DNA from 2 places in the Sporomusa sp. 246TCP1 genome. Region 1 is predicted to be linked to the other one. Evidence: riboswitches for the same ligand, from Rfam matches in the RefSeq annotation. Region 1 holds a riboswitch; the other holds the start of a gene.
What was found. A riboswitch is a leader RNA that binds a small molecule or an ion and turns the genes downstream of it on or off. The one in region 1 is predicted to bind molybdenum cofactor.

Region 1 (15,148 bases):
TCCGGGATATAACTGGTCAATTGGTGTAAATGTGCCGAGTAGAGAAGTAAAGGCAAAACTAAACGCCTTTACTTGGACATCACTAACCATAAGTTTGATTGTGTTACTTATCGCCGCCATTATTGTGCTGATAGTGGCGACTAAAATCGCTACACCATTGAAAAAACTCAAGGATGCAGCTGAAGGCATTGCTGCTGGTGATATCTCTCTGATTAGTATCAATATTTCCTCTAAGGATGAAATGGGACATTTGGCTCATGCCTTTGAAACAATGGTAGGTAATTTACGTGGTCTGGTACAACAGATCAACGGATCGTCCGAACAGGTTGCCGCATCTTCGCAAGAACTAACCGCTAATGCCGAACAGTTAGCGCAAGTAGCAGGTCAGGTAAGTACTTCAGTTACAAGTACCGCTCAGGGAGTCGGAGATCAGGTAACTGTTGTAGATAAGGCACTATTGCTTGTAGAAAAAATTGCGTCTGGAGCTCATGAAGAGGCCATTAAAACAGGTAATGTAATCGATATTACTGCTAAGGCTGTGAGTGCGGCAACGGAGGGAAATCATGCTGTTGTAAGTGCTATTAGTCAAATGAATAATATTCGGCAGACCGTAGAACATTCTGCCCAGGTCGTTGCCGAATTAGGAGAACAGTCCAAAGAAATTGGACAAATTGTTGATACAATTTCCGGTATTGCTGGTCAAACTAATTTACTTGCATTAAATGCTGCGATTGAAGCGGCACGAGCAGGTGAACAGGGCCGGGGATTTGCCGTCGTAGCTGAAGAGGTTAGAAAATTGGCTGAGCAATCCCAAGCAGCAGCTAAACAAATTGCAACACTCATTGGTGATATTCAGAGTAAAACAGATAAGGCTGTAATCACAATGGCTAACGGCACCCAGGAAGTAAAAACAGGATCAGACGTGGTTGATCAGGCTGGTAAAGCCTTTACTGACATTGACCTGCATATAAAGAAGGTTGCTTCTATTGCACAAGCGGCAGCAGACGGCATGCAACAGCTTGCTGTTTCCAGTGAACAAGTATTTGAATCAATGAAAGAAGTTGAAACCTTTAGCCGCGAGATTTCTAGTCAGACACAAAGTATTTCTGCTGCCACAGAGGAGCAATTGGCGTCTATGGAAGAAATATCATCTTCCAGCCGCCATTTAGCTCAATTGGCAGAACAGTTACAAGGAGCAGTTAATAAGTTTAGGATGTAAGGCGGCAGTAGTTACTTTTAGCGTAAATCAAATTAGGTTGCAAACAGAAGCATAGATAAATGGGTTGTGGGATATTTAGTTCTAAGTATTCTACAGCCCATTTTTACATTGTCCAAACCACATTCTTGCTTACTGTACTTTGGAATGAGACAGACCTTTAATATTGTCGGTGCCTTTAGACGATTTTAAAATGAGACAATAAAAATGAGGAATTTCTCAAAATGAAAAAAAGAAAAACGAATTACAAAAATAAAAATGAGCGCAAATGCTTTATTTATAAGAGGTTTGGGGGTTTGTTTATAAAGAAAACTAATTGGCATGAATTTTGCATTATAAAGTATTTAGATAATCATATGAATGCGATATAACAGAGAAATACTGAGCTCAGCGGATGCAAGGATACCGAAATTTACACGTGCTTGGTATATAGCTTAGTTTAATTTATAGGGGGAATAGTAATGCGCAATGCAATAGTTGTATTTACCAAAGTTCCTAAGGCCGGAGAAACTAAAACCCGGCTTACTACAGAACGGGGTGGCTTATTAACGCCGGAAGAGGCTATGGCTTTTTATGAAGGCTGCCTACTAGACGTAATTAACGTTTGTATCGAGGCCAAAAGTGGCGACATCCGGATTTGTTACAATCATGATGGAGATCGCGAATACCTGGAAAAACTGTTGTCTAGGATTTCCGACCATTCACAAATTAAAGAAGTTTATCCTGACCAAGGCGGCAACTTTGACCAATGTATGCAATATGCTGCTGATTATATTCTGAAAAACGGGGCTTCGGAACGGTTAGCTGATAGTGTGGTCATTGTCGGTGGAGACCTGCCTAGTTTGCAGCCTTCCATCCTAAAGGATGCTGTTTGCAAACTGGAACAGCTGGCGACAAGTGAATATGGCCTAAAAGTGGCCCGTAAAATTGATAATGTATCCCAGAAACTGGGAGCAGGGTTAGTGGAAGGAGCTTGTCAGGAAGGCGGCTTTTCTGTTGTCGGTTTTACCTGTACGACGCCCTTTGATTTCAACCGGGTATTTTACAATTCTGAAGGGATAACGGCGTTGGATATGCTGGTAACTAAAGCGGTACAGCAAGATATTCCGTTTGGCATAGTGGAAGCTGCTTCTGATGTTGACATTCCGGTGGATTTAGCAAGTATGATTCCAGTTGTCAGGGCATTAGAATTAGCGGCGCGTTATGATAAAAGTATTAAGGTACCAGTAAATACCATTGCAGTTTTAAATGAAATGGGCCTGGAAACGACAGCAGTTACACACCGTTGATCAAAAACTATTTGACAAATCAGGGCGGTTTTAAGGGGAGATTTTGCATGGATACGCTAGCGGAAAACTGCATTGAATGTGGAAAATGTACGGATATCTGTACGTTTCTGGGAAGTACTGGTAAAACACCGGCCACTATCGCAAAACAGGGAGTTGAGGTTGACGAGGCCTTTAGCTGTTCATTGTGCGGCGCATGTGAGGCTGTTTGTCCACTAGGACTAAGCCCCAAAGAAATGTTTGCCAGCCGAAGGAATGAAGCAGTAGCTAATGGCGAATTGGATATTGAGGAATACCGGTATCTATTTCCTGACAGAAAAAATAATGTTATGAATGTTTTCCGTAGCTATTATGGTATTGACTATCATGATATAGAAAATGTCGGCAGTGGTGGAACTTGGTTTTTTCCTGGCTGTACTTTGTTGACTTATTCGCCGGAACTAACACGTGAGGTTTATCGCAGGTTACAGACTGACTGCAACTGTCAGGGCATATGGACAGAGTGTTGCAGCAAATCTTTGCTTCAAATGGGTTTGCAGCAAAGAGCTGAATCCATGCAGGCGGGGTTAAGGGATTTTGTGCAAAAACATAACATTACCAGGCTTATTACCGCCTGTCCAGGTTGTTATTATCAATTGAAAGACGTCTTTGAGTTTTGTGATGTTGCTATTCAGACAGTGTATGAAGTGTTAAAAATTGAGCCGCTTAAGCGGACTGACAAAATCAAGTGCACCATCCATGATGCCTGTCCGGACCGGTTTGAACTTAAGTTTGCCAGTCAAGTGCGCCAAGCGTTGGAGCAAAGTGGCTTTTCTATAATAGAAATGAAACACAGTAAAGAGCAAGCCATTTGTTGTGGAAGCGGCGGGATGATTTCTCATTTTAATCCCGAATTAACGGAAGAACTTGTACAGCAAAGGCTGAATGAAGCCAAGCTGTCTGATGCCGATATTCTGGTAGGGTACTGTTTAAGTTGTGTGTTGAAATTTGATGTTTTTGGTTCGCCTATTCCTGTAACTCACGTGTTACACCTGTTACTGGAGCAAAATAAAGACTTTACTGGGGCAAAAGCGCGGGTAGCTAAAATGCTTACCGGTGCTGATGGGGAAAAAATTTGGGAACAAATTATGGCAGAGGACAGGGAAGAAAAGGAGACCAAGCAGCGTGAATAATAATGAACTTGCCACAGCACTTACAAAAATGTTGACACTTAGGTGGTCGCCAGTTGCTGTAAAACTAGTAAAGCCCGGTGAAGAAATTCCGGAAAAAGTAACTCAGCCTTCGGTTCCGCTAAGACACTGCCAGGCTATCACCCTTGCCCGGCGAGGTAATAGTTTATATATGCCACCCAGTCGGCACGCCTGCCCGGACGGAGCTGCAATTATGGGGTTGGTTCCTATGTCCCCTAAATTGCGTTCTGGTGAATTATATCTGTTGTTTAAAAAATTGCCGACAATTGAATGTGCACAGAAGATGATAGCCACACGGCAGGAGTTTGAGGCCGGTACTTATGCGGCGACTGTGCTTGCTCCGCTTGAGGATGCCACTTTTGAACCAGATGTAGTTATTTTTACTATGTATCCTGAACAAATGATGTGGTTAATGTGTGCAGCCAGCTATAGCACGGGGGAACGGCATAATTTTCATACTTCAGGTTACAACTCAACTTGTGCTGATTTGACGGTGCAGGTTATGAAAACGCAACAAATGAATATTTCTTTCGGTTGTTATGGTGCCAGAGCCATTAGTGATATTAGTGATTTTGAAGCCTATGTTTCTGTACCGTTTCAACAATTGCCCACACTGGTAGGGGCGCTGGAAAAATTATCGGTAAAAAGTATTCCGGAGGCTCGGCGGCGGATTTATATGCCGCCAGTTATAGATAAAGTAGCTTATGCTGAACCGGTAGGAGGTAATTCAGTTGATGTTCGTATTGACAGCAACCTGTGTACCGGCTGTGGCTTATGTGAAGCGTTTTGTCCGGAAGCCGTAATTAAGATGGTGACTGTCGATGGGAAGCAAACGGCAAGTACATCAGCTGCCGGAAAATGCTGTGCCTGCTATACCTGTGTCGGGCAGTGCCCGCAAAAGGCCATACAGCTAACAGTCAGGTAAACAAACTAAAATTGCGTAAAATTGGGGGATAAAGGATGAGCGAAGTAAAAAAGGCAGCTTGCCATTTTTGCCATATGAACTGTGGCATGTTGGCAACAGTTGAAAATGGAGTGGTAACAAAGGTGGTGGGAGATCCGGAGCATCCCTTTAATTTGGGGGCGCAATGTCCTCGGGGAGTAGCGGCTCTAGATCATCTCAACCACCCCAACCGGATCAACTATCCTCTTAAAAGGGTAGGCAAACGCGGGTCGGGTGAATTCAAACGTGTATCCTGGGAAGAGGCATTAGATGACATTGCGGCCCGTTTGACGGCGTTAAAAGAAAAGTATGGTGCTGAGACAATTGCTACTACCGGAGGAACTAATCGTACTGACGACTTTGCCCGGAGGCGTTTCTTCAATCTTTTGGGTAGTCCTAATGTTGTTCATACAGCTCCTGTGTGTTGGATACCAAACTTTTTAACTGAAGCCGCTTCCTATGGTTGGGCTGCTTTCGATCCTGAAGTTGCAGGGTCCAAATGTGCTGTTATTTGGGGTCATAATGGCGGGGCTTCCTATTTACCGGAGATGCGTGGTACGTTGCAAGCGAAAGAGAATGGAACCAAAATCATCGTTATTGATCCGAATTTTAGTGAAACAGCCGCAAAAGCTGACATCTGGATGCCGTTAAAACCAGGTTCGGACAATGCTCTGGCGCTTGCCTGGTTAAATGTTATTATTAATGAAGGTTTATGTGATTATGAGTTTATTGAAAATTGGACAGTAGGCTTTGAAGAACTAAGCGATAGGGTACAGGAATACACGCCTGAATGGGCAGCCGAAAAAACCGGTATTTCTCCGGAATTGATTGCTGAAACGGCCAGAATATATGCCATGAGCAAGCCGGCTTGTATTGTTTGGGGGGTTGCAACTGATCAATTAGGTAAAGGCAGTGCAGCTTCAGCGCAAGCTCGTGTGGCGCTGCGGGTTATTTGCGGCAATCTGGATGTTCCGGGCGGCGATGTTATGCCTGGTCCTCATCCGACGTTTATTACCGACTGGGAAATGGAATTAAATGATATGCTGCCAGAGGAGCAACGGGCCAAACAACTCGGATCAGACCGGTTTAAGCTGAATACCTGGCCGGGTTATAAACTGCTAACAGAAAATATGCTGCGGGTGTGGGGCAAAAGTATTCCGGCTGAATGGTTTTGTGAAGCCAATCCCTCGACAGTATTTAGAACCATGGCAACAGAAAAACCCTACCCGGTAAAAGCCTGTATCACATTGGCCAATAATCCGTTAGTATCGTACGCAAACTCCAAACTAGTTTATGAAGGGTTAAAAAATCTTGATTTGTATGTAGTGATGGAGTATTGGATGACGCCGTCAGCCATGCTGGCTGACTATGTTTTGCCTGCTGCCTCTTGGTTGGAAAGACCGGTTATGACTACCACCTATGGCGTTTCCGATTGGTTGATTGCTTCCGAAAAGGCCATTGCACCTATGTTTGAACGTAAGACAGATATTGAGCTATGGTCAGAACTTGGTCATCGTATGGGGCAGGCTGAGTATTGGCCTTGGAAAACTGATGAAGAAATATTCAAAGAACGACTTGATCCGATAGGTTTAGAACTTGAAAGTTACGAAGAATTTGTTGAGCTGTACCGGATGCATTTTGCTGATCGTGAATACAGAAAATACGAGACACGGGGAGTGGCAACACCATCAGGTAAAATCGAATTAAAAATATCAATTTTTGAACAGCTTGGCTATGACCCGTTGCCGCACTATGTTGCACCGCCGTTTAGTGCAGAAGCAAAACCAGAATTGGCTGCGCAATATCCAATATCACTTGTAGCCGGCGGCGGTTTTATGCCATTCTTCCATTCCGAACATAAGGAAATAACAAGACTCAGACTGTTAAGGCCCTATCCACGGGTTGCTATTAATCCGGTTCTTGCCCAAAAATTTAACATCAAAGAAGGCGAGTGGGTTTGGATTGAGACGCCAACCGGCAAGGTTAAGCAGACCGCGTTTATCACCACGGCCGTAGCACCTGATGTTATTCAGGCAGAACGGGGCTGGTGGTTCCCTGAAAAGGAAGTAAAAGATCCTAGCTTAATGGGCGTATTTGAATCCAATATTAATGTATGCGTAGATGATGATCTGGATACTTTAGATGAGCTTTGCGGCAGTTTTTGCGCTAGAGGCATTATGTGTCGGATTTCGAAAGTGGAGGGGAACAACTAATGCGCTGGGGAATGCTAATTGACTTAAGAAAGTGTGTGGGCTGTTACGCATGTACGGTTGCCTGCCAAAATGAAAATGAATTACCGTTCGATATGCAATATTGCAAGGTGTCCAAAGTTGGCCCATTCGGTGAGTATCCGAATTTAACTGCCTATAATATACCGATAGGGTGTATGCATTGTCAAGATGCCCCCTGTGTTGATGGTTGTCCTACTGGTGCCAGTTACCACCGGGAAGATGGTATCGTGGCAATCGATCCGGACAAATGCGTAGGCTGTCAATTCTGTATGGTAGTTTGTCCCTATGGTGTGCGCCAAATGAATAAAGAAACTGGAGTCGTAGAAAAGTGTAAAATGTGTTTTACCCGGTTAGAAGAAGGCATGGTTACACGGTGCGTAGAAACTTGCCAATTACAGGCTAGACATGTCGGTGATCTTGATGACCCTGACAGTGAGATTGTAAAATTGATCCGGAAAAATAATGCACAGCCGTTGTACCCACATTTAGGAACTAAACCATCGATTTACTATATTATGCCATAGGAGGAGGGGCTAGCATGGAAAAACAGCAGGAATATTGGGGAAGTCAACCGGCGTGGTACTTTTTTCTGGCCGCAATGGGAGCGATGATGTTTGTTATTGCTGCAGTAACAGACTTGGTAGGAAATCCAATAGCCGGACAAATTAACGGCTGGGTAAGTATCGTGGCCTTGGCAGCAGCCGGAATAGGTGCATTATTACTCTTAGAAGAGTTAACCCATAAGAGCAAGGGGCATTTGGTTAATGCACGTCCGTTTGCTTCTGTTATGAGCTTTGGCTCACTCATACAAAGTTTATATATGCCATTGGTAGTTGCATATGGAACATTTTTCTTTAGTTTTATTCCTTGGGCAGGATTTGGCTGGCTTAAGACAATTGTCGCGGTGCTGGCTATTATAGCGGCTCTGCTCTATGTAACCTACCCGGGAATAGAGTTGGGTGAAGCAAAAGGTAGAGGTTTTTGGAATGGTGGCGGCCTGATTGGTGTTTTCTTAATTAATGGGACTGCAACTGGGGCTGCCGCATTAACTCTGATATTGTGTATATTTGGTTATGGTGAGAATGCTTATACTGCTACAATTAAAAATATTTTGGCCGCAGTGTTAGTTGCTCAATTGTTTGCGATACCTGGCTATGTATTAGGAATGAAGTTGTCATCAGCCGAGGAAGCGCGGCGGGGAGCTAGCAAATTATGGAGTGGCGAGTTTAGCTCAGCTTTTTGGGCTGGAGTCGTTATCTTCGGAACTTTAGTACCAATGGTCATTAGCTTGCTATTTACTTCTATATACTGGTTAGTTATGGCAGCAGTACTGGTTCTTGTTGGCGGGGCTTGTTTCAGAATCGACTTCTTAAGAGCTGCAGTAAGAGTCGTTTTGCCTGGTGAGGAAAAGGATGAAATGAGCAGAAGAGAAATTGCCAAGCTGGCTATAGCGCTGGAAAATCGTTGGCAGGAAAAGGCTTGTTGGTTAAATTCACAAAAATAAGTAGGGATGTCACTTATGTGCAACGAGATAGTTTTTGCCACTAGCGAAGACGAGGCTAAATTACAGGAGCTATTCACAGGCTACGGCATGGGTCTTGCCGGCGATATTGAGGAACACGTACTGGTAAAAACAGATAATAAAGTGTTAGCTGGGGCGATGTTAGCTCAACTTGATACCAACTTCTTTCATTTATTAGTATTTGCTGTCAACGAAGCTGAACGTAACACTGGAATTGGCAGTCGGTTGTTACAAGAAATGATAAAAAACCCTGAAAAGTACTGCCAAACTCCATTTGATAGTAATGACAGCTTATACAAGGTTACGACAGTTGCCAAAGGTGATGCTGTACGTTTTTATGAAAAAAACGGGTTTGCCGCTTGTGATTTTTCCGAACTAGCTGAGCCTTATGATGAGCAATGTTTAGAATGTCCGGATAAAGAGGATTGTAAGCCTATTGCGATGATCATTGAATGCCATAAATATATCGTATAAGACTAGGTACAACAAGGAGCGAACTGACGTGGAAGCAACTTTTATATTACTGGGGACCGGGGCAGGGCCAGGTTTACCTTCCTTCTTCTGTGATTGTGTGGGATGCCGGGAAGCCAGAAGCAATCCTGAGTTAGCCAGAACACGCAGTGGCGCATTCATCGACACAGGCAGCAGCAAGATACTTATTGATGCTTCTCCTGATTTACGGCGTCAACTTATCAAAGAAAACATTACCCAGGTTGACTGTATATTTATGACGCATTGGCACTATGATCATTTTGGCGGACTCGGAGAACTTGAATATTATGTTAAATTAGCGAGAAACGAAGCGATTCCTTTATTCTTGCCACCCAGCGCAGTAAAGCAGTTTACGGATGCGTTTCCTAATTTGACAGATATTTTTGAGGTTAAGTCATGGGAGTTTAATAAGCAATACTGTTTGGATGCATTACACTTGACTCCTTTGCCTGCAAATCACGGGATAGAAACGGCGGGTTTTTTGCTGGAATCACCGGGTAAAAGGCTTGCCTATTACCCGGATACTGCCGGGCTTCCGAAAGCTAGCGCTGTAAAGGTGCGTGGGGTTGACTGGTTGATATGTGATGCAACGTTTCATGGCGAGAATTGGTTTCCCCATGCTCATATGTCAATTGAGCAGGCAGTTGATCTTGGCCACCAAATTAGAGCTAAAAAAACGGTGCTTACTCATTTGGCTATCCATTACAGCCAACCAGTTAACACAAAGCAGCTCGCTGAGGAAGTTGCAAACTATGAGAATGTATATGTCGCTTATGATGGAATGCGTATTGAATTTTAGAATGGTTTATTAATTAAGAGGTGGGAGTATGAAAAAGTCTCTGGGAACTAAATTATTTGCTATGCCCTCGCCGGTATGGGTTGTAGGCAGCTATGATGCTAATGATCAGCCTAATATTATGACTGTTGCGTGGGGTGGGATATGTTGCTCGGCTCCTCCATGTATAGCAATTTCGTTGCGAAAATCACGCTTGACATATGCTAACATTCTGCAGCAGAAAGCATTTACAATTAATATACCATCAGTACAACATATCGCTGAAACAGATTATATTGGTCTTGTTTCAGGTAAAAATACAGATAAATTTGAAGTGACCGGCCTTACGCCGATAAGAAGTGATAATGTTAACGCACCCTATGTTAATGAGTTTCCCTTAGCTTTTGAATGCAAACTTCTTCATGCTATTGAAATGGGGGCTCATACGCAATTTATTGGTCAAATCCTTGGCGTCAAAGCAGATGAAGAAATTCTTGATTCAAATGGCACTCCGATGGCTAGTATGATTAATCCGTTAATTAGTAGTGCTTCAGACCGCTCCTATTATGCCTTTGGAGAATATTTAGGTCAAGCCTATTCTCCTGGTCTGGCATTTTTGGATAACCACGAGGGTGAATTGAATTAATATCGCTTCGGCGGTCTAAAGAACCTGGCAACAAGCAAAGTAAAAAAGTAGTTGATTTCAAAATGACACAAAATGATACGATGTTTCTCAAAATAAAAAATAGATAAAATATTACAAAAGCTAAGACAGCGATAAAGGCTTACTACGCAAGAGTTTTCGGGATTGAATAATGGAAAAATGATTGGCACGATTTTTGCAATATAAAGTAATTAGAAATAAATAAAACGGGCACTCCGAGCTGCATGACCTAAAGTTATCCATGGTCTGGCAGTCTGAACAATTAGTTCACGGGGTAGCGAAAGAAATTTCACTACCTCCCAATCTGGGAAAGGAGGCGCTTCATGAGTTTTGAGATCAAAACTTCTGTGCGCTTCTCACAGAAGTTTTATTTATATTCTGATAAAAATTCTGTTCTATTAAATCTAGGAAGGGAGTGAATGAACTGTGTTTGACAGTTATGCTCGAAATATTGATTATTTGCGTGTTTCTGTTACAAATAGGTGTAATTTACGGTGTAAATATTGTATGCCTGAAGAGGGAATAGAAGATCTTGGCCATGACAATATACTAAGCCTGGAAGAAATTGCTCATCTCGTTAGAGTTGCTGCCCGGATCGGAATTCAAAAGGTTAGGTTGACAGGTGGAGAACCACTTGTTCGTAGAAATATTACGAAACTTATTGCCGATATCGCCCAGATTCCGAAGATTAATGATATAGCAATTACGACAAACGGAATGCTATTTGCTGACATGGCAGAAGAACTGAAGGCAGCTGGTTTAACCAGGGTTAATTTCAGTTTAGATAGTCTTGATGAAAATAAGTTCAAATATATAACTAGCCGTGGAAGTTTGAGTGAAGTAGTGCGTTCCATTTCCAAAGCGTTAGAATTAAGAATGGTCCCGATAAAAATTAATACTGTAGTGATGAAAGGCATCAATGATGATGAGATATTGGACTTTGTTGAATTAGCCAAAAAAAAGCCGCTACATGTTCGCTTTATTGAGTTTATGCCTGTGGGGGATATACCATTTTATAAAACCGACCGGGTTGTGACAGTAAGTGAAATTAGAGAGCGCATTGAGCAAAAATATGAATTATATAAAGGTGCTAATGTACAAGGTAATGGCCCGGCTAAGTCCTATCAAATACGCGGCGGAATGGGGTCGGTTGGCTTTATCAGTGCAATGAGCGATCATTTTTGCGGAGCGTGCAACCGGATTCGGATGACGGCTGATGGTAAACTTCGCAGTTGCTTGTTTGGTAAGCAAGAAATTAATGTGAAATTGGCACTGCAAAATCACGCCAGTGATGAAATAATTGCAGAACTCTTTAGCAAAGCAATCAGAGAAAAGCCTAACCGGCATCATATGAATGAAGGTTGGGGTGCAGACAATAAACGAAAGATGTACCAAATAGGGGGATAAGCATGGATTTTACTCATTTCAATAATGATGGATATGCCCGGATGGTAGATGTTAGTGAAAAAAATGATACTGTACGTTCAGCTACGGCACAGGCAATTGTTCATATGCAGCCGGCTACTTTGCAAGTCATCATAAGTGGCGGGATCAAAAAAGGGGACGTCCTGGGAGTTGCTCAGGTAGCTGGCATAATGGGTGCAAAACAAACGTCTAGTCTTATTCCCATGTGCCATCCCCTAATGTTGACTTCGGTAGATATTGAGTTTGAAATGGACGAATTAAATTCTAGTATAATCATACGCTGTCAGGTTAAAACGACAGGAAAAACCGGTGTGGAAATGGAAGCTATCAGTGGTGTCAGTGTTGCCGCGATGACGATCTATGATATGAGCAAGGCCGTTGACCGCTGGATGGAAATTACAGATATAAAACTTATGGAAAAAATGGGCGGCAAAAGCGGTCATGTTAAGCGAGAACAATAGTGAAGGTTATTGTATAAAGGTGATAGGACCATAGTACTTACCCCAGGCTGGATAAAAGCCGGCGACAAAATAGAAATGAGCGGTTGAAATTTTGGGAGTATAAACAGTGAGGAGAAAGAAACCATGCAGATAGTCAGAGTGGAAGAAGCAATAGGCAATGTGCTATGTCATGACATTACTAAAATAATACCTGGCGAATTCAAAGGCGAAGCCTTCAAAAAAGGACATATCATTACAGAAGAAGATATACCGAAACTCTTGAAGCTGGGAAAGGAACATCTTTATGTTTGGCAAATGAAAAAAGGATTTTTGCATGAAAATGACGCGGGACTACGTCTTGCCCAGGCAGTAAAGGGGCAGGGACTTAGCATGAATGAACCCAGTGAAGGCAAGGTTAATCTTATCGCCGAGCATGATGGAATGATTGCTATAAATGAAGAGCTCCTAACACGTATTAATATGATTGAAGAGATCGTTGTTGCGACCCGTAATAACAACAGACCTGTGAAAAAAGGAGATAAGATTGCCAGTGTCCGGGTTGTCCCTTTACTGATTGATGAAACAAAAATAGAAATGGTGGAGAAAATTGCTCGGCAAACCGGGGTTGCTGCCGTTAAACCATTTCGTTCTTATAAAGTGGGTGTTATTACGACAGGCAGTGAGGTTTATCATGGACGTATTCAGGATAAGTTCGGGCCGGTTGTAAAAGCAAAAGTTGAGGGATTTGGCTGCCAGGTAGTGCAGCACATTCTTGTTCCTGATGATGCGGAGGAAATAGCACAGGCAGTGAACTCATTAATAGCTAATGGTGCTGAACTGATATTGACAACTGGAGGTATGTCGGTTGACCCTGATGATGTTACTCCCAGTGGAATTAGAAAGGCAGGTGCGGAAATTGTAACCTATGGTGCGCCTGTATTGCCAGGATCAATGCTAATGGTGGCGTATTTGGGAAAAGTACCGGTTTTAGGACTGCCAGGCTGTGTAATGTACCATAAAACAACTGTGTTTGATCTTGTCCTGCCATTGGTTTTGACAGGTCAGCTTATTACCAGACCAATGGTCGTGAAATTGGGAATGGGCGGCTTATGTCTGGAGTGTGAGGTTTGCCAGTACCCCGCTTGCTCATTTGGTACTGGTGCGTGAAAAAAACAGGAGGTGGAAAAATGAAGACAGGTATTCCCTTGGAAGAAGCGCAGGCATTGTTATTAAATTTAACCCATCCGGTTACAGAATGTCAGGTGCCGTTGACTAGCGCTGCCGGCAGAATTTTAAGTCAAGATGTCCGAACAGGTATTAACCTGCCGCCATTTGACAAATCGCCTTTAGATGGCTATGCGTTACAGGCGAAAGATACTGAACTAGCTAACTCATCGAATCCGGTGATACTGGAAGTTATCGAAGAGGTACAAGCTGGCTATATGCCTAAAAAACAGGTAACTCAGGGAACGGTTATCAAAGTTATGACCGGGGCTCCGATACCAAATGGTGCAGATGTAATTGTCAAATTTGAGGACGTAAAAAGAACGGGAAATAAGGTCGAACTATATTATCCCCTAAAAGCAGGAAACGATATCATTCGAGCCGGTGAGGACGTACGGCAGGGAGAAGTTATTGCGAAGAGAGGTACGGTGTTGACGCCGCCGCTTGTGGGGCTGTTAGCTGCCATTGGAGTAGATGAAATACCGGTGTTTAGTAAAACCAGAATAGCTATTCTTAGTACCGGCGACGAAGTGATTGATCCGGCAGAAGAACTGAGGCCAGGTAAGATATATAATTCCAATCAACATTTTCTAAGTGCCTATTGTTCGCAACTGGGGGCAGCGCCTATTGCAATGGGAATTGTTCCTGATGAAAAAGAGGCTATCGTTGAGCGCCTTATCCAGGCATTAGACTTAGCAGATTTAGTCATTACTACCGGGGGCGTTTCAGTAGGTGATTACGATATTGTACCAGCCGCTTTTAAGCAAATTGGGGCAGATATCATTTTTCGAAAAATCGATATGAAGCCAGGTTCGCCGATGATAGCTGCAAGCTACAATAATAAATTAATTATTGGCCTTTCGGGAAACCCTGCTGCCGCCTGTATAACCTTTGATTTGATTGTTGTGCCTTTAATTAAAATAATGCTCGGGCTTGATCAAAAAATGCCGCCCAAAATTTCGGCAATTCTGAAAGACAGTTTTAGTAAATCGAGTACACAGCGCAGATTTTTACGGGCAAAACTACAGACAATTAACAATACTAATTATATAGAACTTACAGGCGGTCAAAGTAACGGCGTTCTGAAATCTATGGTTGCCTGCAATGCGCTAATTGACGTGCCTGCGGGAAGTGGCCCGTTAGTCGCCGGACAAGAAGTTTCAGCAGTTATGGTAGGCGGCCGTGAACTCTTTATATGAGGTGGCAGACACCTAAGGATAGTACTCTATATTATTGACTAAAATAGTTTCTTTAGTAAATCAGAAAGTTCTTACTTTCTGATTTACTAAGTTAACTCAGCTCTCGTCAATCGCCAAAGGTTTGGTGTGAGCCAAGTTAGCTTAAATTTTATAGGGGAGGTCTAAATTTGAAGGGTTTTCAAGGACAAGAGTTAACAAGGGTTATTGAAATCGACCGAAAGGCTTGTAAGGGCTGCGATTCCTGCAAGTCGTTTTGCCCGACAGGAGCTATCGACGGCAAATATGGAACCGTTCATGCGATCAACAGTGAAAGGTGTATCTCTTGTGGGCAATGTTTGATAAATTGCCCTTTTGGAGCACCTCAGGATAAGGTTGACGTTGTTGACAAAGTGCTTGCACAGCTAAAAAACAAACAGCTCACAGTTGTCGCAACAATTGCCCCGGCGGTTCGTGTTGCTATTGGTGAGGAGTTCGGAATGGAACCCGGCAGCCTGATAACAGAAAAAATGTATGGAGCAATGAAACAGGCTGGGTTTAAAGT
Region 2 (15,148 bases), 1.5 Mb from region 1:
TTTCTTCCGCTGATTTTCATTGTAAACAACACTCCTCATTTTTAAATTTTGGAAGCTCTTCCTATAAATAAAATAACATATTATTTGGCAAAAATCAATAAAAATATCTAAATTCTATCATATTCAACTAAATTTAAATAATATTATGATATATCTCAATATATCTCCGCATTTCGATTAATTAAACCAATTATCTATGTCATTTACTACTTTGAAATAATGGCTGTGTTAGCTATTGTCGGTGGGAGTTGTTAGCATGGACGTAAAGTTACTTTTCTGGGATATATTGGTACCAACTATCTTTAGCATAAACTAACAAAAATGCAAAAGTTTTCTACGAATAAACCAAAAAGAGAGCTAGCAAATTAGGTAGCTCTCTTTTTGGTTCTTACATTCACTATATGAAACTTTACTGAAATTCATTTATACTTCAACATGCTGCAGTTCATATCTCTACTGAATAGAAATGAACTGCAGCACTGACCATCTGTTGGATGGTCAGTGGAATGTTAGTTTTGAACACCAGCTGACAGAGGGAAATATAGTTTTTGGACAGTTGTGGAAAATGAAGCTAACGAAGGCGCAGGAGAGTGACCTTTTCGCATTATTTAATGATATGACTCTCCGAACCGGGTATGCTGCAGTACTCGACAAGGGCTTCAATGAGTACATCAATATCGCTTTTTCTATTCATAGGCGAAAAGCTGATCCGTAGTGCACTGTCAGCCAAAGCGCGGCTTAATCCAAGTGATTCCAACACTGAAGGGCCTCGGGTATGATTTGACTTACATGCTGCCCCGCTGGAAATATAAATACCCTTACTGTCAAGATAATATACGACCGTTTCATTTTTTACCCCCGGCAAAGAAAAATTTACGATATGGGGTGCTCCCTGGTTATTCGAATTTATAACCGCACTCGGTATTTTATCAGTTATGGCCTGGACGCAATAATCCCGAAGCCTGGTCATATGCATTATATCCTTGGGCAAATTAGCAAAAGTTATCCGTACCGCTTCACCGAAAGCGGCGATAAGCGGAGAACTTTCCGTCCCTGAGCGCAGTCCGCGTTCCTGTCCGCCACCGAACATAGTAGTATACATATTTACACCCTTTTTCACATAAAGCGCGCCAGAACCCTTAACCCCATGTATCTTATGCGCACTGATACTGATAAGATCGGCGCCAATGCCAGCTGCGGTAAAGGGTATTTTCCCAAACCCCTGTACAGCATCACAGTGCAGCAACGCCGGGGAATGTTTTCGCTTAATTATTGTTTTTATTTCATTTATGGGAAAAATAGAACCTATTTCATTGTTAACCATCATGGCACTTACCAGTACGGTTTGTTCATTAATGGACCTTTCCATAGCTTCCATATCCAGCTTACCTCCAGGTGCTGAAACATACTCCACTTCCCAGCCCTGTTTTTTCAGGTCCCGTATCGTTTTAGTTACGGCCGCATGCTCAGCTTCAGTGGTTACTATTCGTTTGCCACGATTGGAATTGGCTAAACAAGCACCAATTATGGCGAGGTTATCGGACTCTGTGCCGCCAGAAGTAAAATAAATTTCTTCAGGCGTTACATCAAGTGCGTCAGCAACACTTTGGCGGGCTTTCTCAATTTCAAACTTACTTTTCACCCCTAGCCGATGTAATGACGACGGATTTCCGTATACTTCTGTTAGCATGTTCACGACCTTTTCCGTTACCTCCGGATATGGTCTAGTGGTTGCGCTATTGTCCAAATATATCTCTGGCACTTTCCTTCCTCCGTTTTTTTCACTATTTCCTAGCCTACTTTAGTGCTGCTATTGTGTATCAATCGATTAAGTTTCAGCTACAGTTTTCCCAATGTCAATTGTATCATATCCACCTATGTTGCCAAATTCTTTTTTAATAGAAAGCTATTATGGACAAGCTATAATTCTTCTGGCCCAAAGGCATTCGGCGCACGACGGGCTATTGGCCCAGCAATCCATTTCATTACTATCCGTATAATTACACCCGTCAAGCATTTTGCAATCCGTACAAGAAGGAAAGCGATAATCATTAACAGTCTGCCTAAAATTAACATAACCGGAATCCATCCATATTTCCCGCAATGTTTTTTCATTGACATTTCCTAAATAACACGGGTACATTAGTTTTTGTCTACCATATACATAACACTGATAAGTATGCATTAGTGGGTAACAAGGACTAACGTTTCCCTTATGGTTAATACATAAAGACTTGTCCTGTACAAACTTACAATTTCGTTCTGTTCTTAATTTCATATTGGCCATATTAGCCTTAAGAGAAGTTAGCAAGGATTCATAAGAGTGACAACCAAACATCGCGCCAGTGTCATCAGTATCGTAGACAATTTCATCCTTCATGGATTCATGATAGGGCAGCAAATTGGTTACGATAACCTGGCTGGCTTTTAAATCCCATGCCATCCGGATTAACTTGGGCAACTGATCAAAGTTCTTCTTCATGGCAACAAACTCAATTCCAAGTTCCGGTTTTTTAGTCCCCCGTTCCCGCTTCATAGCCTGTAAATTTACTATATTGTCATAAACGCTCTGAAAGTTAGCCCCTTGCCGGATTTCATTATATTCTTCCTCATTGGGGCTATCGAGAGAGGTAAACAAAACATCTATCTGAAGGCCTATTAGTTTTTGAATGACTTCTTCCTGTAGAAAGGAACCATTGGTGATCATTTCCACATTCAAACCAAGTTCCTTGACCGCCTTTAGCATATCAAAAATCCTGGGATGCATCAAAGGTTCACCAAACCCGCCAAAATGAACCGACTCCAGTTCAGGCAATTCTTTTAAGCTATTTAAAATTTTCTCAAAGGTGCTCCATTCCATATGCGTCAATTCATCCTGCCATGAACTACGAATACATGTTATACAGGCAAAATTGCATTTGGTAGTAACCTCAATATATACTCTTTTCGCATCCTGTACCAGGGTAATTAACTGATATCCACTATCAGTACGAATAAATAGTGCTTCTTGATTCGCATCCAAAGAAACGGGTAATCTTACACAACCATCCTTAGCAATCTGAACCTTTTGACCTACCGGCAAAACTTGGTTTATTGTCTTTTTAACTGCTTTTTCCATTTTTCCCTCCCTAAATGAGATACTGGGTCCATTTATGGATAAACTAATGAACCACGAAGACACAAAGAGGACAAAGGTTTATTACTGGTCCTTTGTGATCTTCGTGCCTTTGTGGCTAATACCTTTTGTACGGTCTATACATAAACCGTATTATGGGTGTGGCTGAATAGCTCCGTAGACAACTAATTCCCCTTTTTCAACCATTTGCCAAGCTTTTCCATCCCAGTCGTACTGAAATAATTTTTTATTTGCAGTGTTAACCTGGATGGCAACTACGGTTTTACCACAATAATCCGCATTCTTTAGAATCGGCCTTTCTGGATTGTACGGGTATGGCGGGTCATCACGGTCAATACTCCATTCCGACCGGTCCGGAACCACTGGTATGGTAGATGGCGCAATAAAACGGTATGGGCCTTCACCATTAATAAAAACCTTGCCGCCATCCCCACTAGTCTTCGCCCGGCCTTCCAGCAGCGGATAGCCGTCACGTTCATATGCTAATAAATATCGAAGCTCGCCTTTAATTTGTTGTCCATCCAGATAAGTAGTGGTTTCGGGATACTTTATCCAAGGATATCTGGAAATAAACCTGCTTTGCGGAAAACTCTGCCGTATTTCAGTGATTGTATAATTTCGACTATAGCCGTCCGCAGAATATACCGTTATATCAGTAGCATTTGCCAAAATGCCAGCATCCTTGAGTAATTCCCAAACCTGCACCCCAGTATAGGTGGCAAAATAGTCACCAGATTTCGCTGTGTCAACAGCCATAAACTGGCTAGTCCTTGGTAAATGCATAAGCCTTTCCTTAGTATAAATAACTGCCGCTGCTTGTTTTACCGTCGGATTGTCACTAACATCGCCCGGCAAATACCCGCGGTTAATTTCCTGCTCATTGCTGAAACCGTCTCGATCAGAGTCAAGTTCTGCAATAGCAGCGAACGCCGCAGCACTGCGCCCAGCAGCAAGGTAGGCTGCACCAAACGGATTAAGCGTCTTTTGAATTCTCCCTTCCGGATGAGGCGCTTTATAGCCATATGTGGCATGACAATAATCACAGGTATCAAGGTACTTGTCCTTAGACTGCCCGCCAGTATGACAAAGATAGCAATTATCCAATTTAGTGTCTTTGGCTGCCGGATAGGCTTGCAAAAAATTACCGGTATCGCCATCATTATGGTGAGCTTTATAGGCCGCCATTACTGGAAAAACGATCAATACCAACACCACAACCAATACTACTAATAAGGGTGAACAATAGTACTTTTTCATAATTTTCCTCCCTTACTTGCCACTGCAGTGGTAAATGTCCAACCGAACGTTTGATTGCAGATAAAAGGGTTCCCTTGACTTGCCAGCGCGCCCTCATAAAAAGCCACCAAGTACTCTGTTCCTGGACGAAGATTGGCATTTATGTTTACTATATTGCCCTTGGCTTCCTCTACGGTAATACCGACTTGCCTGACCCGTACGCCAGATGATTTTTCATAAATTCGGATCGCTTGCTCATTGATAATCTTAACTGGATGGTCAACAGTCGCCGTTAAACGATTTCCCGACGGCAAGACAGCAATCCCGGGTTCCTTATCTCGCGGGTAACTTGTTACTAGTTTAATATCTGGTAACTTTACTGCCAAGGCAGGCGAAGCAGGGCCAAATCCAAATTCATTGCCTGCCTGGACTTTGAAATAATACGTCTGACCGGGAGTAAGCCCTCCGTTGCCACGACCACTAAAGCTATGTGCCGTTTCTGTAAGCTGCCATTCTTCACCAGGGGAAGGCTCCTTGCTTATATCCAGGGCGTTAATAAACTGTCCGTCAGGTTGGGTGGCAAAAACCACTCGATAGCGCTTAGCTTCAGGAACAGGCTCCCAAGCCAGTTGTACCTTATACGCTGAATCCTCCACAAGCCGCAAATTTGCTGGAACCGTAACCGGCGGCAAACCCAAGCTGAATACACCAGCACCGTAATAATCGGTTCCCTGAGCATCATGTATAACTATCTTCAGTCCATTTTGTCCTACCGATGAAGGGTTGATAATACCGGGAACAGTCAAATAAAGATCGGTATTGGCAGGTATGACTAGTTGCTCTGGCTGAGGGATAAAGCTGCATTGTATACCGTCTTTTACCTTTTTGACACTGGTTGCACCATATGCAACCGCATAAAACCGCTCCCCCGGATTTTTGTACTCCAGCCTAGCCAAAGTACAGCCCGGGTCTGCAGCCTGAATATCCTTCTGCTTAATAGTAAACCCAGGAGAAAACGAAACAGTCAACCTGCTACCTTTGGATAAGTCCAATTCCGTATCAACGTGAAATTTTATTGTATAACGCGCTTCCAGGCCAGGCACCAGTGATGAAGCCGAAACCGTTACCGAAGATAAATCACTGGCAAAAGTACTGGCAGTGACACTGACCAGCATAATAAAGGCTGCAAACACTATGATTAAAACCTGTTGCCTAATAAGATTCATGGTAAAATGTCCCTCCTTTAAAATTTGTAATCAGCACCCACCATCACGGTTCTGCCCGCCGCCGGATAGAATAGTTCATCCTGGTATTCTTTATCAAAGATGTTGGCTACTGTAATATACCAATCCTGTTTCTCGTTAATCTGACGCTTGATTTGCAAATCCATAATATGATAGCTGGATAGAGTAGGATATGTTGATTTAACTGTCGCGGTATGCCCAGTACCATCATCCCAGGTCGCTCTTTCACTGGAAAAATGCCCAGTAAGTCTGAACTTATAGCCCTTATCAGCCTGATAAGTTACTCCATAATTAATCATATTGTGAGGAGTATATTTAAGCATACTAGTTGTTCCGTCATTCTTAATACCAGTTGTATCTAGATAGGTATAATTGATAAAGCCGTCTAAGCGATTAGTAAACTGCTTGTTTAGTTCGATCTCCAGACCTTTTATTTTGGCATAGCTAACATTATTGTAAGGAACACTTTTACTCGCCAAAAAAATCATATCCTGGATATCATTTTTAAAGATGGCAATGTCGCCTGTTAAACTCTTATCAAATTGATGTTTTAACCCCACTTCATAATTTTTAGCTTTTTCTGGTTTTAGATCAGGATTTTGATTCTTACCGTAAAGTTGCTCTACCGTAGGGAAACTGCAGGTTTTGCCAAAGGAAGTCCGCAGTGTATTATTGTTATCCAGCCGGTAGACCACATTGATAGTAGGATTAGTGGCTGAATCCTTGATAGTGGCAGTATCGGTTACTTCATTTTCATCACGCCTGACGCCAAGAGTAATGGTAGTTCTCTCGTTGGGAAGAAAATTATCTTGCACGTAGTAACCATAGCGTTTGTTATTGTAAGAATCCCAAGAATAATTGTACGGATCAGATAAATCAGAATTAGATTTTTTCCAGTCGATATCATTGTATAGTGTTCCAAAAGTTAAAGTATGTAGATCGTTTAACTTATAGTTACCTTGTAATTCCACGCCATTTAAGGTGCTATCCCAATAGCTTGCATTCCATCGGCTTGTACTATAACCCTTGATTGTCGTCACTGCCGGATCATGATCGGCCCCATTAGCCCAAAGGCCGTTTTTCTCAGTAAACCGATAAACTTTAACATTATAATCCAGTTTACTATTAACCTGCTGTGCATATTGCAAAGACAAGTTACTTTTTTCCCAGTCTCTAAATTCTGTATTATTTAATCCAGCCCAAAAGCCAGTATTATAACTTATAGGCTTACCATTAGCAGGGTCAAGAGGGGCTAAACAGCCTTTATCAGTATCAGAATATCCCCCTGTAAAAGTTAACGATGCATCATTTTCAAATTTCCAGTTCAGTTTAGTATTAAAATATGTACTCTTTCTATCCGCATTGCTTATATAGCCGTCAGTATGCTCGGAGCCGCCATTAATATAATAATTAAACTTATCGTCGCCTCCACCGTATGAAACAGAGCCATTTAGCGTGCCATTGGACCCACCGACGACGGAAACTTTACCGCCCTCATAGTTCTTACCGTTTTTGGTGGTAATTAAAACCATTCCTCCGATGGCATCTGTCCCATAAGATACAGGCGCAGGGCCTTTGATAACCTCAATTTTGGCAATATTACTCACTGGGAACATATCTAGGTCCGCAGCTCCACCACTTAATTTAGAAAGCGGATCTACTAAAACACCATCAATATATATTTTCGTATAGGATAGAGCACTCCCACGGATATCCAGTGTATTGTTATTTTTCTTCCCCCGGTGCAAATTCACGCCTGGAACATCCTCCAAAGCGTCTGCCAGATTCCGGGCTCCTTTAGCCTCAATATCCTTGTCAGTTATAACGCTAGTGGTGACCAGATATTTTTCTAAAGGAATTGCTGTAACTATCACCTCGTCTAAGGTAAAAGACTCCTCCGGCACGCTTTCAGTTGCAAAAGTCAAGCCAGGCACTGATAATAAACAACAATTAAGGATTGCTAGATAACCAATCATTTTCTTGTGCATTGCGAAAATTCCTCCTTGAATTTTTGATGATTACGACCACGGTATTGTTCACCCCCTTAGTCCACACCGTCAAGACACTACTGCAAATTAAACGTAACAGGAATTGCCACCCACAAGCCTGCCCTCCTTAAACGCCGAGTAAACCTGCTAACTACGCATGTTGGTAACTACAGCCAGATCCAACTGGCTATAACCTGAACTGGCAATAACCTGAACATCCCCTACTACACCCTGCTCTGAAACCAATACCCGCAATACTTTCCACCTGAATTCCCGATGTTTCAGCCTTGATAAAATGAATTCATTTGACAAAAAAATAAAGTTCAGCATTACACAAATCACTGCACAGCTCTGAACCTTATTTCAGTATTCTTCTTTGCGCAACGCTAAACTGCTTTACTAGCGATGTTCTTCTTTGCGCAATGGCAGATATACCTGTTTCCTGGTATACCCTAACGGCCAACAGGTCATGACATCAGTTTTAGACCTGCAAGCTTTGAAGAATCTCATATTTAATTATGGGGTTAAATCTTTAATGCATTACTATACAATTAACTTTTATTTGACGAAAAAATAGAGTTCAACCTTACACAAATCAATGCGCAGCGCTGAACCTTATTTTAGTATTCTTCTTTGCGCAACGCTAAACTGCTTTATTAGCAATGTTCTTCTTTGCGCAATGGCAGATATACCTGTTTCCTGGTATACCCTAACGGCCAGCAGATCATGACATCAGTTTTAGATCTGCAAGCTTCGAAGAATCTCATATTTAATTATAGTGAAATTGTTAACAAATTAAAGCATGCCTTTAGTACGTTGTATAAATAACTGTACGTCGAAAAAAAATTAAGATCCAACATTACACAAATAAATGCGCAACGCTGAACCTTGTTAGCGGTGTTCTTCATTGCGCAATGGCAGATATACAAGTTTCCCAATATACCCTAACGGCCAATAAACCATGACATGAGTTTTAGATCTACCGGCTTGAAGAATCTCCTATTAATTTAAGGACATTATTCTACATAAAACCAAATAATCCTTTTTTTCATACATATTTTTGAGAGTTAATCATTGATTCACACTCCCTTGGTATTTTGACGGGCATTTCACCAGCAACTTGTCTGCCTGGAATTGTCCATTAGTATATTTACCAATTGCCACTATGCCGGTCGCTTGCTCTAAACCATCAGGTTTGACGCCACGATACACCACTGCAGCTTCTTCACCAGCATCATCACGCAGCATAAACTGAGTGTATCTTCCATCTTCAGCCTGCATTACTTTAGCTGAGGCCAGTATTCCCTTTACCTGAACGGTGCTCTTGGCGCTCTTGGCCTGAGCAAAGGTGACATAAGGCGTAACTGAGCTTTGAAATACAAAAACACTATAGGTGATAAACCCGGCAATGACTGCCAGACAAACCAGACGGTACTTTTTCATATTGATAGCCCCTTTCCTGGCCGCGCAGTTGTTCTGACAACACTCCGGGTTAAGAGTAAACAGTAAAGAGCCGTGGCCCCGCCCACAGCAGCCAGCAGCACATACAGCATGATCGGCTCCATAGCCACCTTGCCGGTGCCGTTGAGCACAGGCTCTGGGTGTAGTGAAAAGTACATGCGAGGGATAATAAACACCAGAAAGGGCACAGACAAAAAGGATAACAGCGCATACACAGCACTCACCGTCGCCCGTCGCTCCGTCTCTTCAATGGCTGTTCTGAGTGCCAGATAAGCACCGTAAATTAATAGCAAAATAAACACGGTCGTCTGCCGAGGGTCCCAATTCCAATATGCTCCCCAGGTCAGCTTGGCAAAAACTGCACCGCTAACTGTCGCCAAGAGGCAAAAGCCGAGACCCAACCGAGCCGAACAGGCACTCAAGCAATCATACTTACGCTGCCTGGTTCTGAGATACTGCCCAGCTGCTATGGCTGACACCAAAAAAGCCAGCACCGATACCCAGGCAACCGGAATGTGAAAAAAGGCAATCCGAACAAGGTAACCCAGTCCCGCGGCAGGCGGCACCAGGCAAAACACTGCAAACAGCACTCCAGCTATCCATACCGCAATTAATGATGCAACTATTCTAAGATTCATACATCCTCCTAATCCTGCCAAAGGTAGTCAAACAAGAGTACTCCGGCGGCAACAACCGCGGTGTCATAGCCCGCCATAAACACCAATTCGCTTAATTCAGGTATATCGCCTGATAGAATCTTGGCAGTCGCACCAATGGCGCTTAAAAATTGCGGCAACAACACCGGAAAAGTAAGCACCGTAAAGATCGCATTTTTACCTTGTGTGTACATGACCATAGCGGCTGTCAACGTAGACACAGTCGCTATTCCAGCACAGCCAAGAGCCAAAATGGTGATAAAAGGCAACCAATTCCCAACTTCAACGGCAAGAAAAATGATAAACAGCGGCACCACTAGGCAGGCCAAGCCGCATAAAAGAGCTAAGTTAAACAACAATTTACCGAAAAAGACAACTTGACCAGTAGCATATAATCGCAGTCCCAGCAATGTACCTGCTTCCTGCTCCTGGACAAACACCCGAGCCAACCCGGCCATCGCACAGAAAAATAGCACAACCCAGAGAAGGGCAGCGGCTAATTCCGGTGGCAAAGGCGCTCCGGCTATCGCCATGCTGACACTTGAGAGCGTGGTCAACGCGAACATAATTAGCGCTCCGCCAGCATACATTGTTCTAATTTCACATACCGCATCTTTGACCAAGACTGCCCATACTGCATTACTAAAGCTCAAGTGTACTGTTGCCATATAGAACCTCCTCGACCTCGTTAGTAGCAAGTATAACGGCAGCATTCTTGCTGACTGCATCAACAATCAACTCTTTTACAATGATTCTTCCACTGACGTCCAAGTTAGATGAAGGCTCGTCCAAGATCCATACAGGTGGATTAATACCTTTAATAACCGCCAGTTTTAGGCGTTGCCGCATGCCTGTGGAGTAGGTGGCAACCGGATCACACCCAGCTCCGCCTAACCCCACCTGACAGCATAACTTTTCAGCCTCAGACTTAGAACTAGGCACACCTCGTACTTTTGTCCAGAAAATAATATTTTCGATTCCCGTAAGCGCCGTATACATTGCCATTTCAGGCGATACAAAACCAGTATAAGAGATTTGCTCTTTTGGGCTTGATGCATTATCCAAAGTTAACCTAATCCGCCCAGTGCTTGGTCGAACCAGTCCCGTGATGATTTTGAGCAAAGTAGACTTACCAGAACCGTTACAGCCTGTTACTGACAAACACTGTCCACTAGCAACTTCGGCACTGATATTTGAAAACAGAAGTCTTTCACCAAACCTTTTGCCTATATTGTCAATTAAAATTCTAATATGCATATATATCTACTCCAAACAAGGACTATTTAGAGTATTATATCATTTATTGCAACTAATTGAAAATTATACGCATGAAACGAAAGTATTGCATCACCGATGAATACCGAAAGTACAATTGTAGATTATAGTCGCTTATTAAATTCATCTTCATTAAAAAACCACGGCTTGGGAATTGCCGTGGTTTTTTTAGAAGGTAATTTGTGGTTAATAACGAAATGATACCTTTATCACCTATTGTTATAATATAAAACGCAGGGGAGGTTTTTATGAATACTAATCCTAACGCTAGCATCACTTCGGCATCTACGCAAAAGGCAAAACTAAATTTACAAGACAACTTTTTGAATCAAGCTAGAAAGGAAAATATCCCCGTCATTATTCATTTGTTAAATGGATTTCCGGTAAAAGGTATCGTCAGGGGATTCGATAGTTTCACTGTTACCCTGGAAAATGAAGGGAAACAACAACTCGTATACAAGCATACTATTTCCACTATATTACCGCTTAGGCAATTTTCCTATAAATAATAAGGAATAAATCATTGCATGTGTTATGCGCTGAAGAAAGGAGGTCTTTATGTCAAAAAAATATGAATCTACGGTTACATTTGTAGCCGCTTGTATGATAAACAGGCTGTCTCCACCGCCACCTGTAAGCAACGACAATTCTAGGTATAACTCCTTTTAACCGGGGAAAAATTGCCTTGCTTACATCAATCGACGGCATCCTCCTTGGTTGAAAGGGACAAAAAGGGGGAGCTACTCAATGACAACTATTCTTAAGGACAGAACCCTATTGGGGCTAAATTTGGCAGTGCTGTTAATGATGTTCGGAGTTGGTATGATAGTTGCGGAATTGCCGCAACGAATCGTGTACTTTGACGGAAACGGGGAATCGGTAGGATATCTAGCTTCGGCGTTCGCCTGTTCCTATATACTAATCCAAGTCCCTATGGGTAGATTATCAGATAGGTTTGGCTTTAAGCCGTTTCTGATTGTCGGATACTTGTTGTGTTTTTTAGCTGGATTGCTATTTTTCTTTGCAACAAACTCTGGGTTGATGTTTTCATCCCGATTTTTGCAAGGAATCGGGGAGGCACCGATTTGGGCACTTGCTCCGGCGTTACTATCAGTAAAGTTCCCAATGGATAAGGGCAAGGTAATGGGGATATATAATGCTGTCTTCCATTTCGGTCTTACTCTGGGTCCACTTGGGGGAATAGCATTGGCAAAGGCGTTGACCGGAAATGAGGTTTTTCTTGTTTACTCTTTTTGTTGTTTAGCCGGCGCGGTTGTAATCAACCTCCTGGTAGAACCGATAACAAAAAAAGAACTAAAATCGACAAGTTTATTTGATTTTCGGAGCATATTGAAGTTGATCGGACAGCGACAAACATGTATTTCGTTGATCGGGATCATTATTTACGGTACTGGATATGGAACATTTCTCACAATTATACCCTCATTCTTATTGCAAGAAAAATCCGTAAGCTCAGTTGAAATCGGCGTGTTCTTTTCATTGTTTTATGTGGCGATAAGCTTTTCGCAAGTTATTACCGGTCCACTAACTGACATATTTGGGCGGAACAGATTTATGATTATAGGGCTTCTCGTCACAATTGCCGGGATAATTATCGCCCCGGTCTTAAGTATGCCGTTAGTCTTATTGGCACTTACAGTTGCAAGTTTAGGAATGGGTACTTTTCATCTCGCTTCAATGGGCTTTTTGAATGAGATTGTACCTGACTATTTAAAAGGCACGATTTCGGGGGCATATTACTCTTTTTGGGGTATTGGGATGTTTTTTGGTCCACCGATAATAGCCAAAATATCTACATGCACCAGTTTTAAGGTATCAATGGCGGGTTATTCACTCTTTATACTACTTGTTGCAATTGGACTGATGATTAGCTCCAGGTGTAAAGCAGAGATTAAATGAAAAATTAATTCTATGTTACACTAAAGCTTAAACAGTATACCTAGTACTTATAAACGCAATAAATATATAGCACTACCTGGCGTCTATTTCTAAAGCCGAAATAGACGTCTCCTTTTAACAAGTAGTTATTTTTTTAAGGGATATGAGGGAAAAATCCATGAATGAGTATATTGCGCTAAAGAATGCGCGGGTTCATAACTTAAAAGGTATTGATGTTACAATTCCCAAAAATAAGCTAACAGTTATTACCGGCGTATCAGGAAGCGGTAAGTCAAGCCTTGCCTTTGACACGCTTTATGAAGAAAGTAAAAGGCGCTATTTAATGTTTTCAGGCACACAATTTATGGTGGATAGCACCCCGACATTTGATAGTATATCAGGACTTTCTCCAACCGTTGCAGTAGAGCAACGTATTATCCGTCAATCAAACCCACGTAGCACAGTTGGAACAAGAACAAAAATAAGTAATATGCTCGCAATGCTATTCGCAACTTATGGTGAACACGACAACAAATATGACGATGGTCAGCCTCTTTCAATGGAGATGTTTCAGAAAAATTCTCCTAAAGGTATGTGCGTACAATGTTTAGGCAGCGGGATTATTAAACAGCTTGATGAAGAAAAGTTGTTTGCTGATTCGTCACAAAAAATAGAGGATGTTTCTCTTGGTTTAGGTAAGCGAGGAAGCACTAGAAAAATACTTGATAGCTTTTATAAATACCATAACCTTTTGCCAACACAAAAACTATCCACACTGACGGATGAACAATTATTTTATTTGAAATATGGCGATAATGGTAAGTCATCCTTTATTGGATTTATACCGTGGATAACACATATTACAAATGGCGCTTTAGCTACATCAGGCCGTCTATATACAACGCATTAAACAATGAAAAATTAAACACAAATGCGGTCGACGGTCTTAAGCGGATTACGATTAATATCATTAATAAAAGCAAATACAGCATTAGCAATTTCCTCAACTGATTTGAAAAAAACATTGTAGATGCAGGTGCGTTTGAGCCAACCCCATACTTTTTCAATTGGATTTAGTTGTGGGCTATATGGGGGTAAAAAAACTAACTCAAGTACTTCTTTGTTTTGTTGCAAAAAAGGTTGAAGCAGTTTGGCATGATGAATGCGGGCATTGTCCAAAATCATCACGATTTTTTGACCAGGATATTTCTCAAGCACCAATTGCAAAAATGCGAGAAATTGCTGTGCATCATAACTGGTAGAGTGACTACATACTACTTCTCCGGTTTCATAATCTAATACGCCGATTAGCTTTACACCACTGTGTTTTCCGTAGGTTGGAACTATTCTTTGCTTTCCTTTAGGAAACCAAGTCCGAAAAATGGCTTGATAGTCCCTAATCATGCACTCATCTTGAAACAGCAGACGGTCGATTGTACCATGCAAAAGCGAATCTTTCAGTTCATAAAGTTTTTTTAAACTCTTCTTGTTTTTGAGGATTTGCATTAGCCAGAGTGTATGTGGGCCGGGTACAGCTAAATCCAAGGCTATGCAACAAATTTAACGTACCGCGTATACTGTAAGTTACACCAAAAGTTTTCTCAATCCATTGCTGCAGTAAGGGAGCTGTCCAGTTCATTTCTACCGAAAATCCAGCGTCTTTTGGAACGTGATGTGCAACCATATCATACACTTGTTGGCATTGCTCTTCGCTTAAAAAGGTTGGCCGGCCTGGCGAATGGTTCATTCGTAAGCCTTTTAATCCGCAATTAACATAAAGATTAATATATCGATAGACTGTGCTAAGAGCCCGCCCAGTTATTTGAGAAATTGTTTCTTTTGAATACCCTTGCAAATACAGGTAAATCGTTTGATAACGTTCCTGCATCCGCGAATTCTTACATGACTTCATTTTTCTTTTGAGGCGTTTGACTCTTCGATGGATTACTTCTGATGGTAATTGGCGGATGTCTCGCATGTGTCTACCCCTTCGTCATGAATTAATTGACAAAGGATTTCGCCATAAAATCCAAAAACCATTTTCTTAACAAATAATAATTATCAATAGTTGCTTCTTTTTGATATTTTTTTACTCTTTAATGCGTCATATATAGAATATCTCTTAACCAGCGCAGGATATATGAATAAATGCTCTTGCCCTAAATGCGGAGGCACAGGGCTTGGCGAACAAGCTTCGCACACAGTTATTATGGGTAAAACCATTTCTGAACTTGAGAAAATGTACATTAAAGA

Region 2: it holds a riboswitch for molybdenum cofactor, as region 1 does, so the genes downstream of both, AC1ECB_RS11930 (energy transducer TonB) here and moaA (GTP 3',8-cyclase MoaA) in region 1, are expected to answer to the same signal.

The regions. Positions count from the first base shown of each region.
Region 1 is NZ_CM170492.1:3,981,961-3,997,108, reverse strand. Features, by position in the region: gene AC1ECB_RS18935 (methyl-accepting chemotaxis protein) at 1-1,219, shown strand, start outside; gene AC1ECB_RS18930 (TIGR04282 family arsenosugar biosynthesis glycosyltransferase) at 1,678-2,505, shown strand; gene AC1ECB_RS18925 ((Fe-S)-binding protein) at 2,553-3,674, shown strand; gene AC1ECB_RS18920 (DUF169 domain-containing protein) at 3,667-4,617, shown strand; gene AC1ECB_RS18915 (molybdopterin-containing oxidoreductase family protein) at 4,653-6,848, shown strand; gene AC1ECB_RS18910 (4Fe-4S dicluster domain-containing protein) at 6,848-7,390, shown strand; gene nrfD (NrfD/PsrC family molybdoenzyme membrane anchor subunit) at 7,405-8,370, shown strand; gene AC1ECB_RS18900 (GNAT family N-acetyltransferase) at 8,386-8,862, shown strand; gene AC1ECB_RS18895 (MBL fold metallo-hydrolase) at 8,891-9,679, shown strand; gene AC1ECB_RS18890 (flavin reductase family protein) at 9,708-10,301, shown strand; molybdenum cofactor riboswitch at 10,520-10,651, shown strand; gene moaA (GTP 3',8-cyclase MoaA) at 10,746-11,726, shown strand; gene moaC (cyclic pyranopterin monophosphate synthase MoaC) at 11,729-12,205, shown strand; gene AC1ECB_RS18875 (molybdopterin-binding protein) at 12,329-13,351, shown strand; gene AC1ECB_RS18870 (molybdopterin molybdotransferase MoeA) at 13,372-14,607, shown strand; gene AC1ECB_RS18865 ([FeFe] hydrogenase, group A) at 14,775-15,148, shown strand, end outside.
Region 2 is NZ_CM170492.1:2,481,088-2,496,235, forward strand. Features, by position in the region: gene AC1ECB_RS11900 (TOBE domain-containing protein) at 1-20, opposite strand, end outside; gene AC1ECB_RS11905 (cysteine desulfurase family protein) at 605-1,762, opposite strand; gene AC1ECB_RS11910 (tungsten cofactor oxidoreductase radical SAM maturase) at 1,910-3,118, opposite strand; gene AC1ECB_RS11915 (GEGP motif-containing diheme protein) at 3,269-4,393, opposite strand; gene AC1ECB_RS11920 (Ig-like domain-containing protein) at 4,390-5,598, opposite strand; gene AC1ECB_RS11925 (TonB-dependent receptor plug domain-containing protein) at 5,616-7,604, opposite strand; gene AC1ECB_RS11930 (energy transducer TonB) at 7,752-7,859, opposite strand; molybdenum cofactor riboswitch at 7,999-8,118, opposite strand; molybdenum cofactor riboswitch at 8,256-8,375, opposite strand; molybdenum cofactor riboswitch at 8,492-8,609, opposite strand; gene AC1ECB_RS11935 (cytochrome c maturation protein CcmE domain-containing protein) at 8,676-9,047, opposite strand; gene AC1ECB_RS11940 (cytochrome c biogenesis protein) at 9,044-9,703, opposite strand; gene AC1ECB_RS11945 (heme exporter protein CcmB) at 9,712-10,389, opposite strand; gene AC1ECB_RS11950 (ABC transporter ATP-binding protein) at 10,364-10,978, opposite strand; gene hfq (RNA chaperone Hfq) at 11,245-11,505, shown strand; gene AC1ECB_RS11960 (MFS transporter) at 11,744-12,916, shown strand; gene AC1ECB_RS11965 (P-loop NTPase family protein) at 13,074-13,805, shown strand; one part of gene AC1ECB_RS11970 (IS630 family transposase) at 13,817-14,366, opposite strand; one part of gene AC1ECB_RS11970 (IS630 family transposase) at 14,365-14,873, opposite strand; gene AC1ECB_RS11975 (excinuclease ABC subunit UvrA) at 15,036-15,148, shown strand, end outside.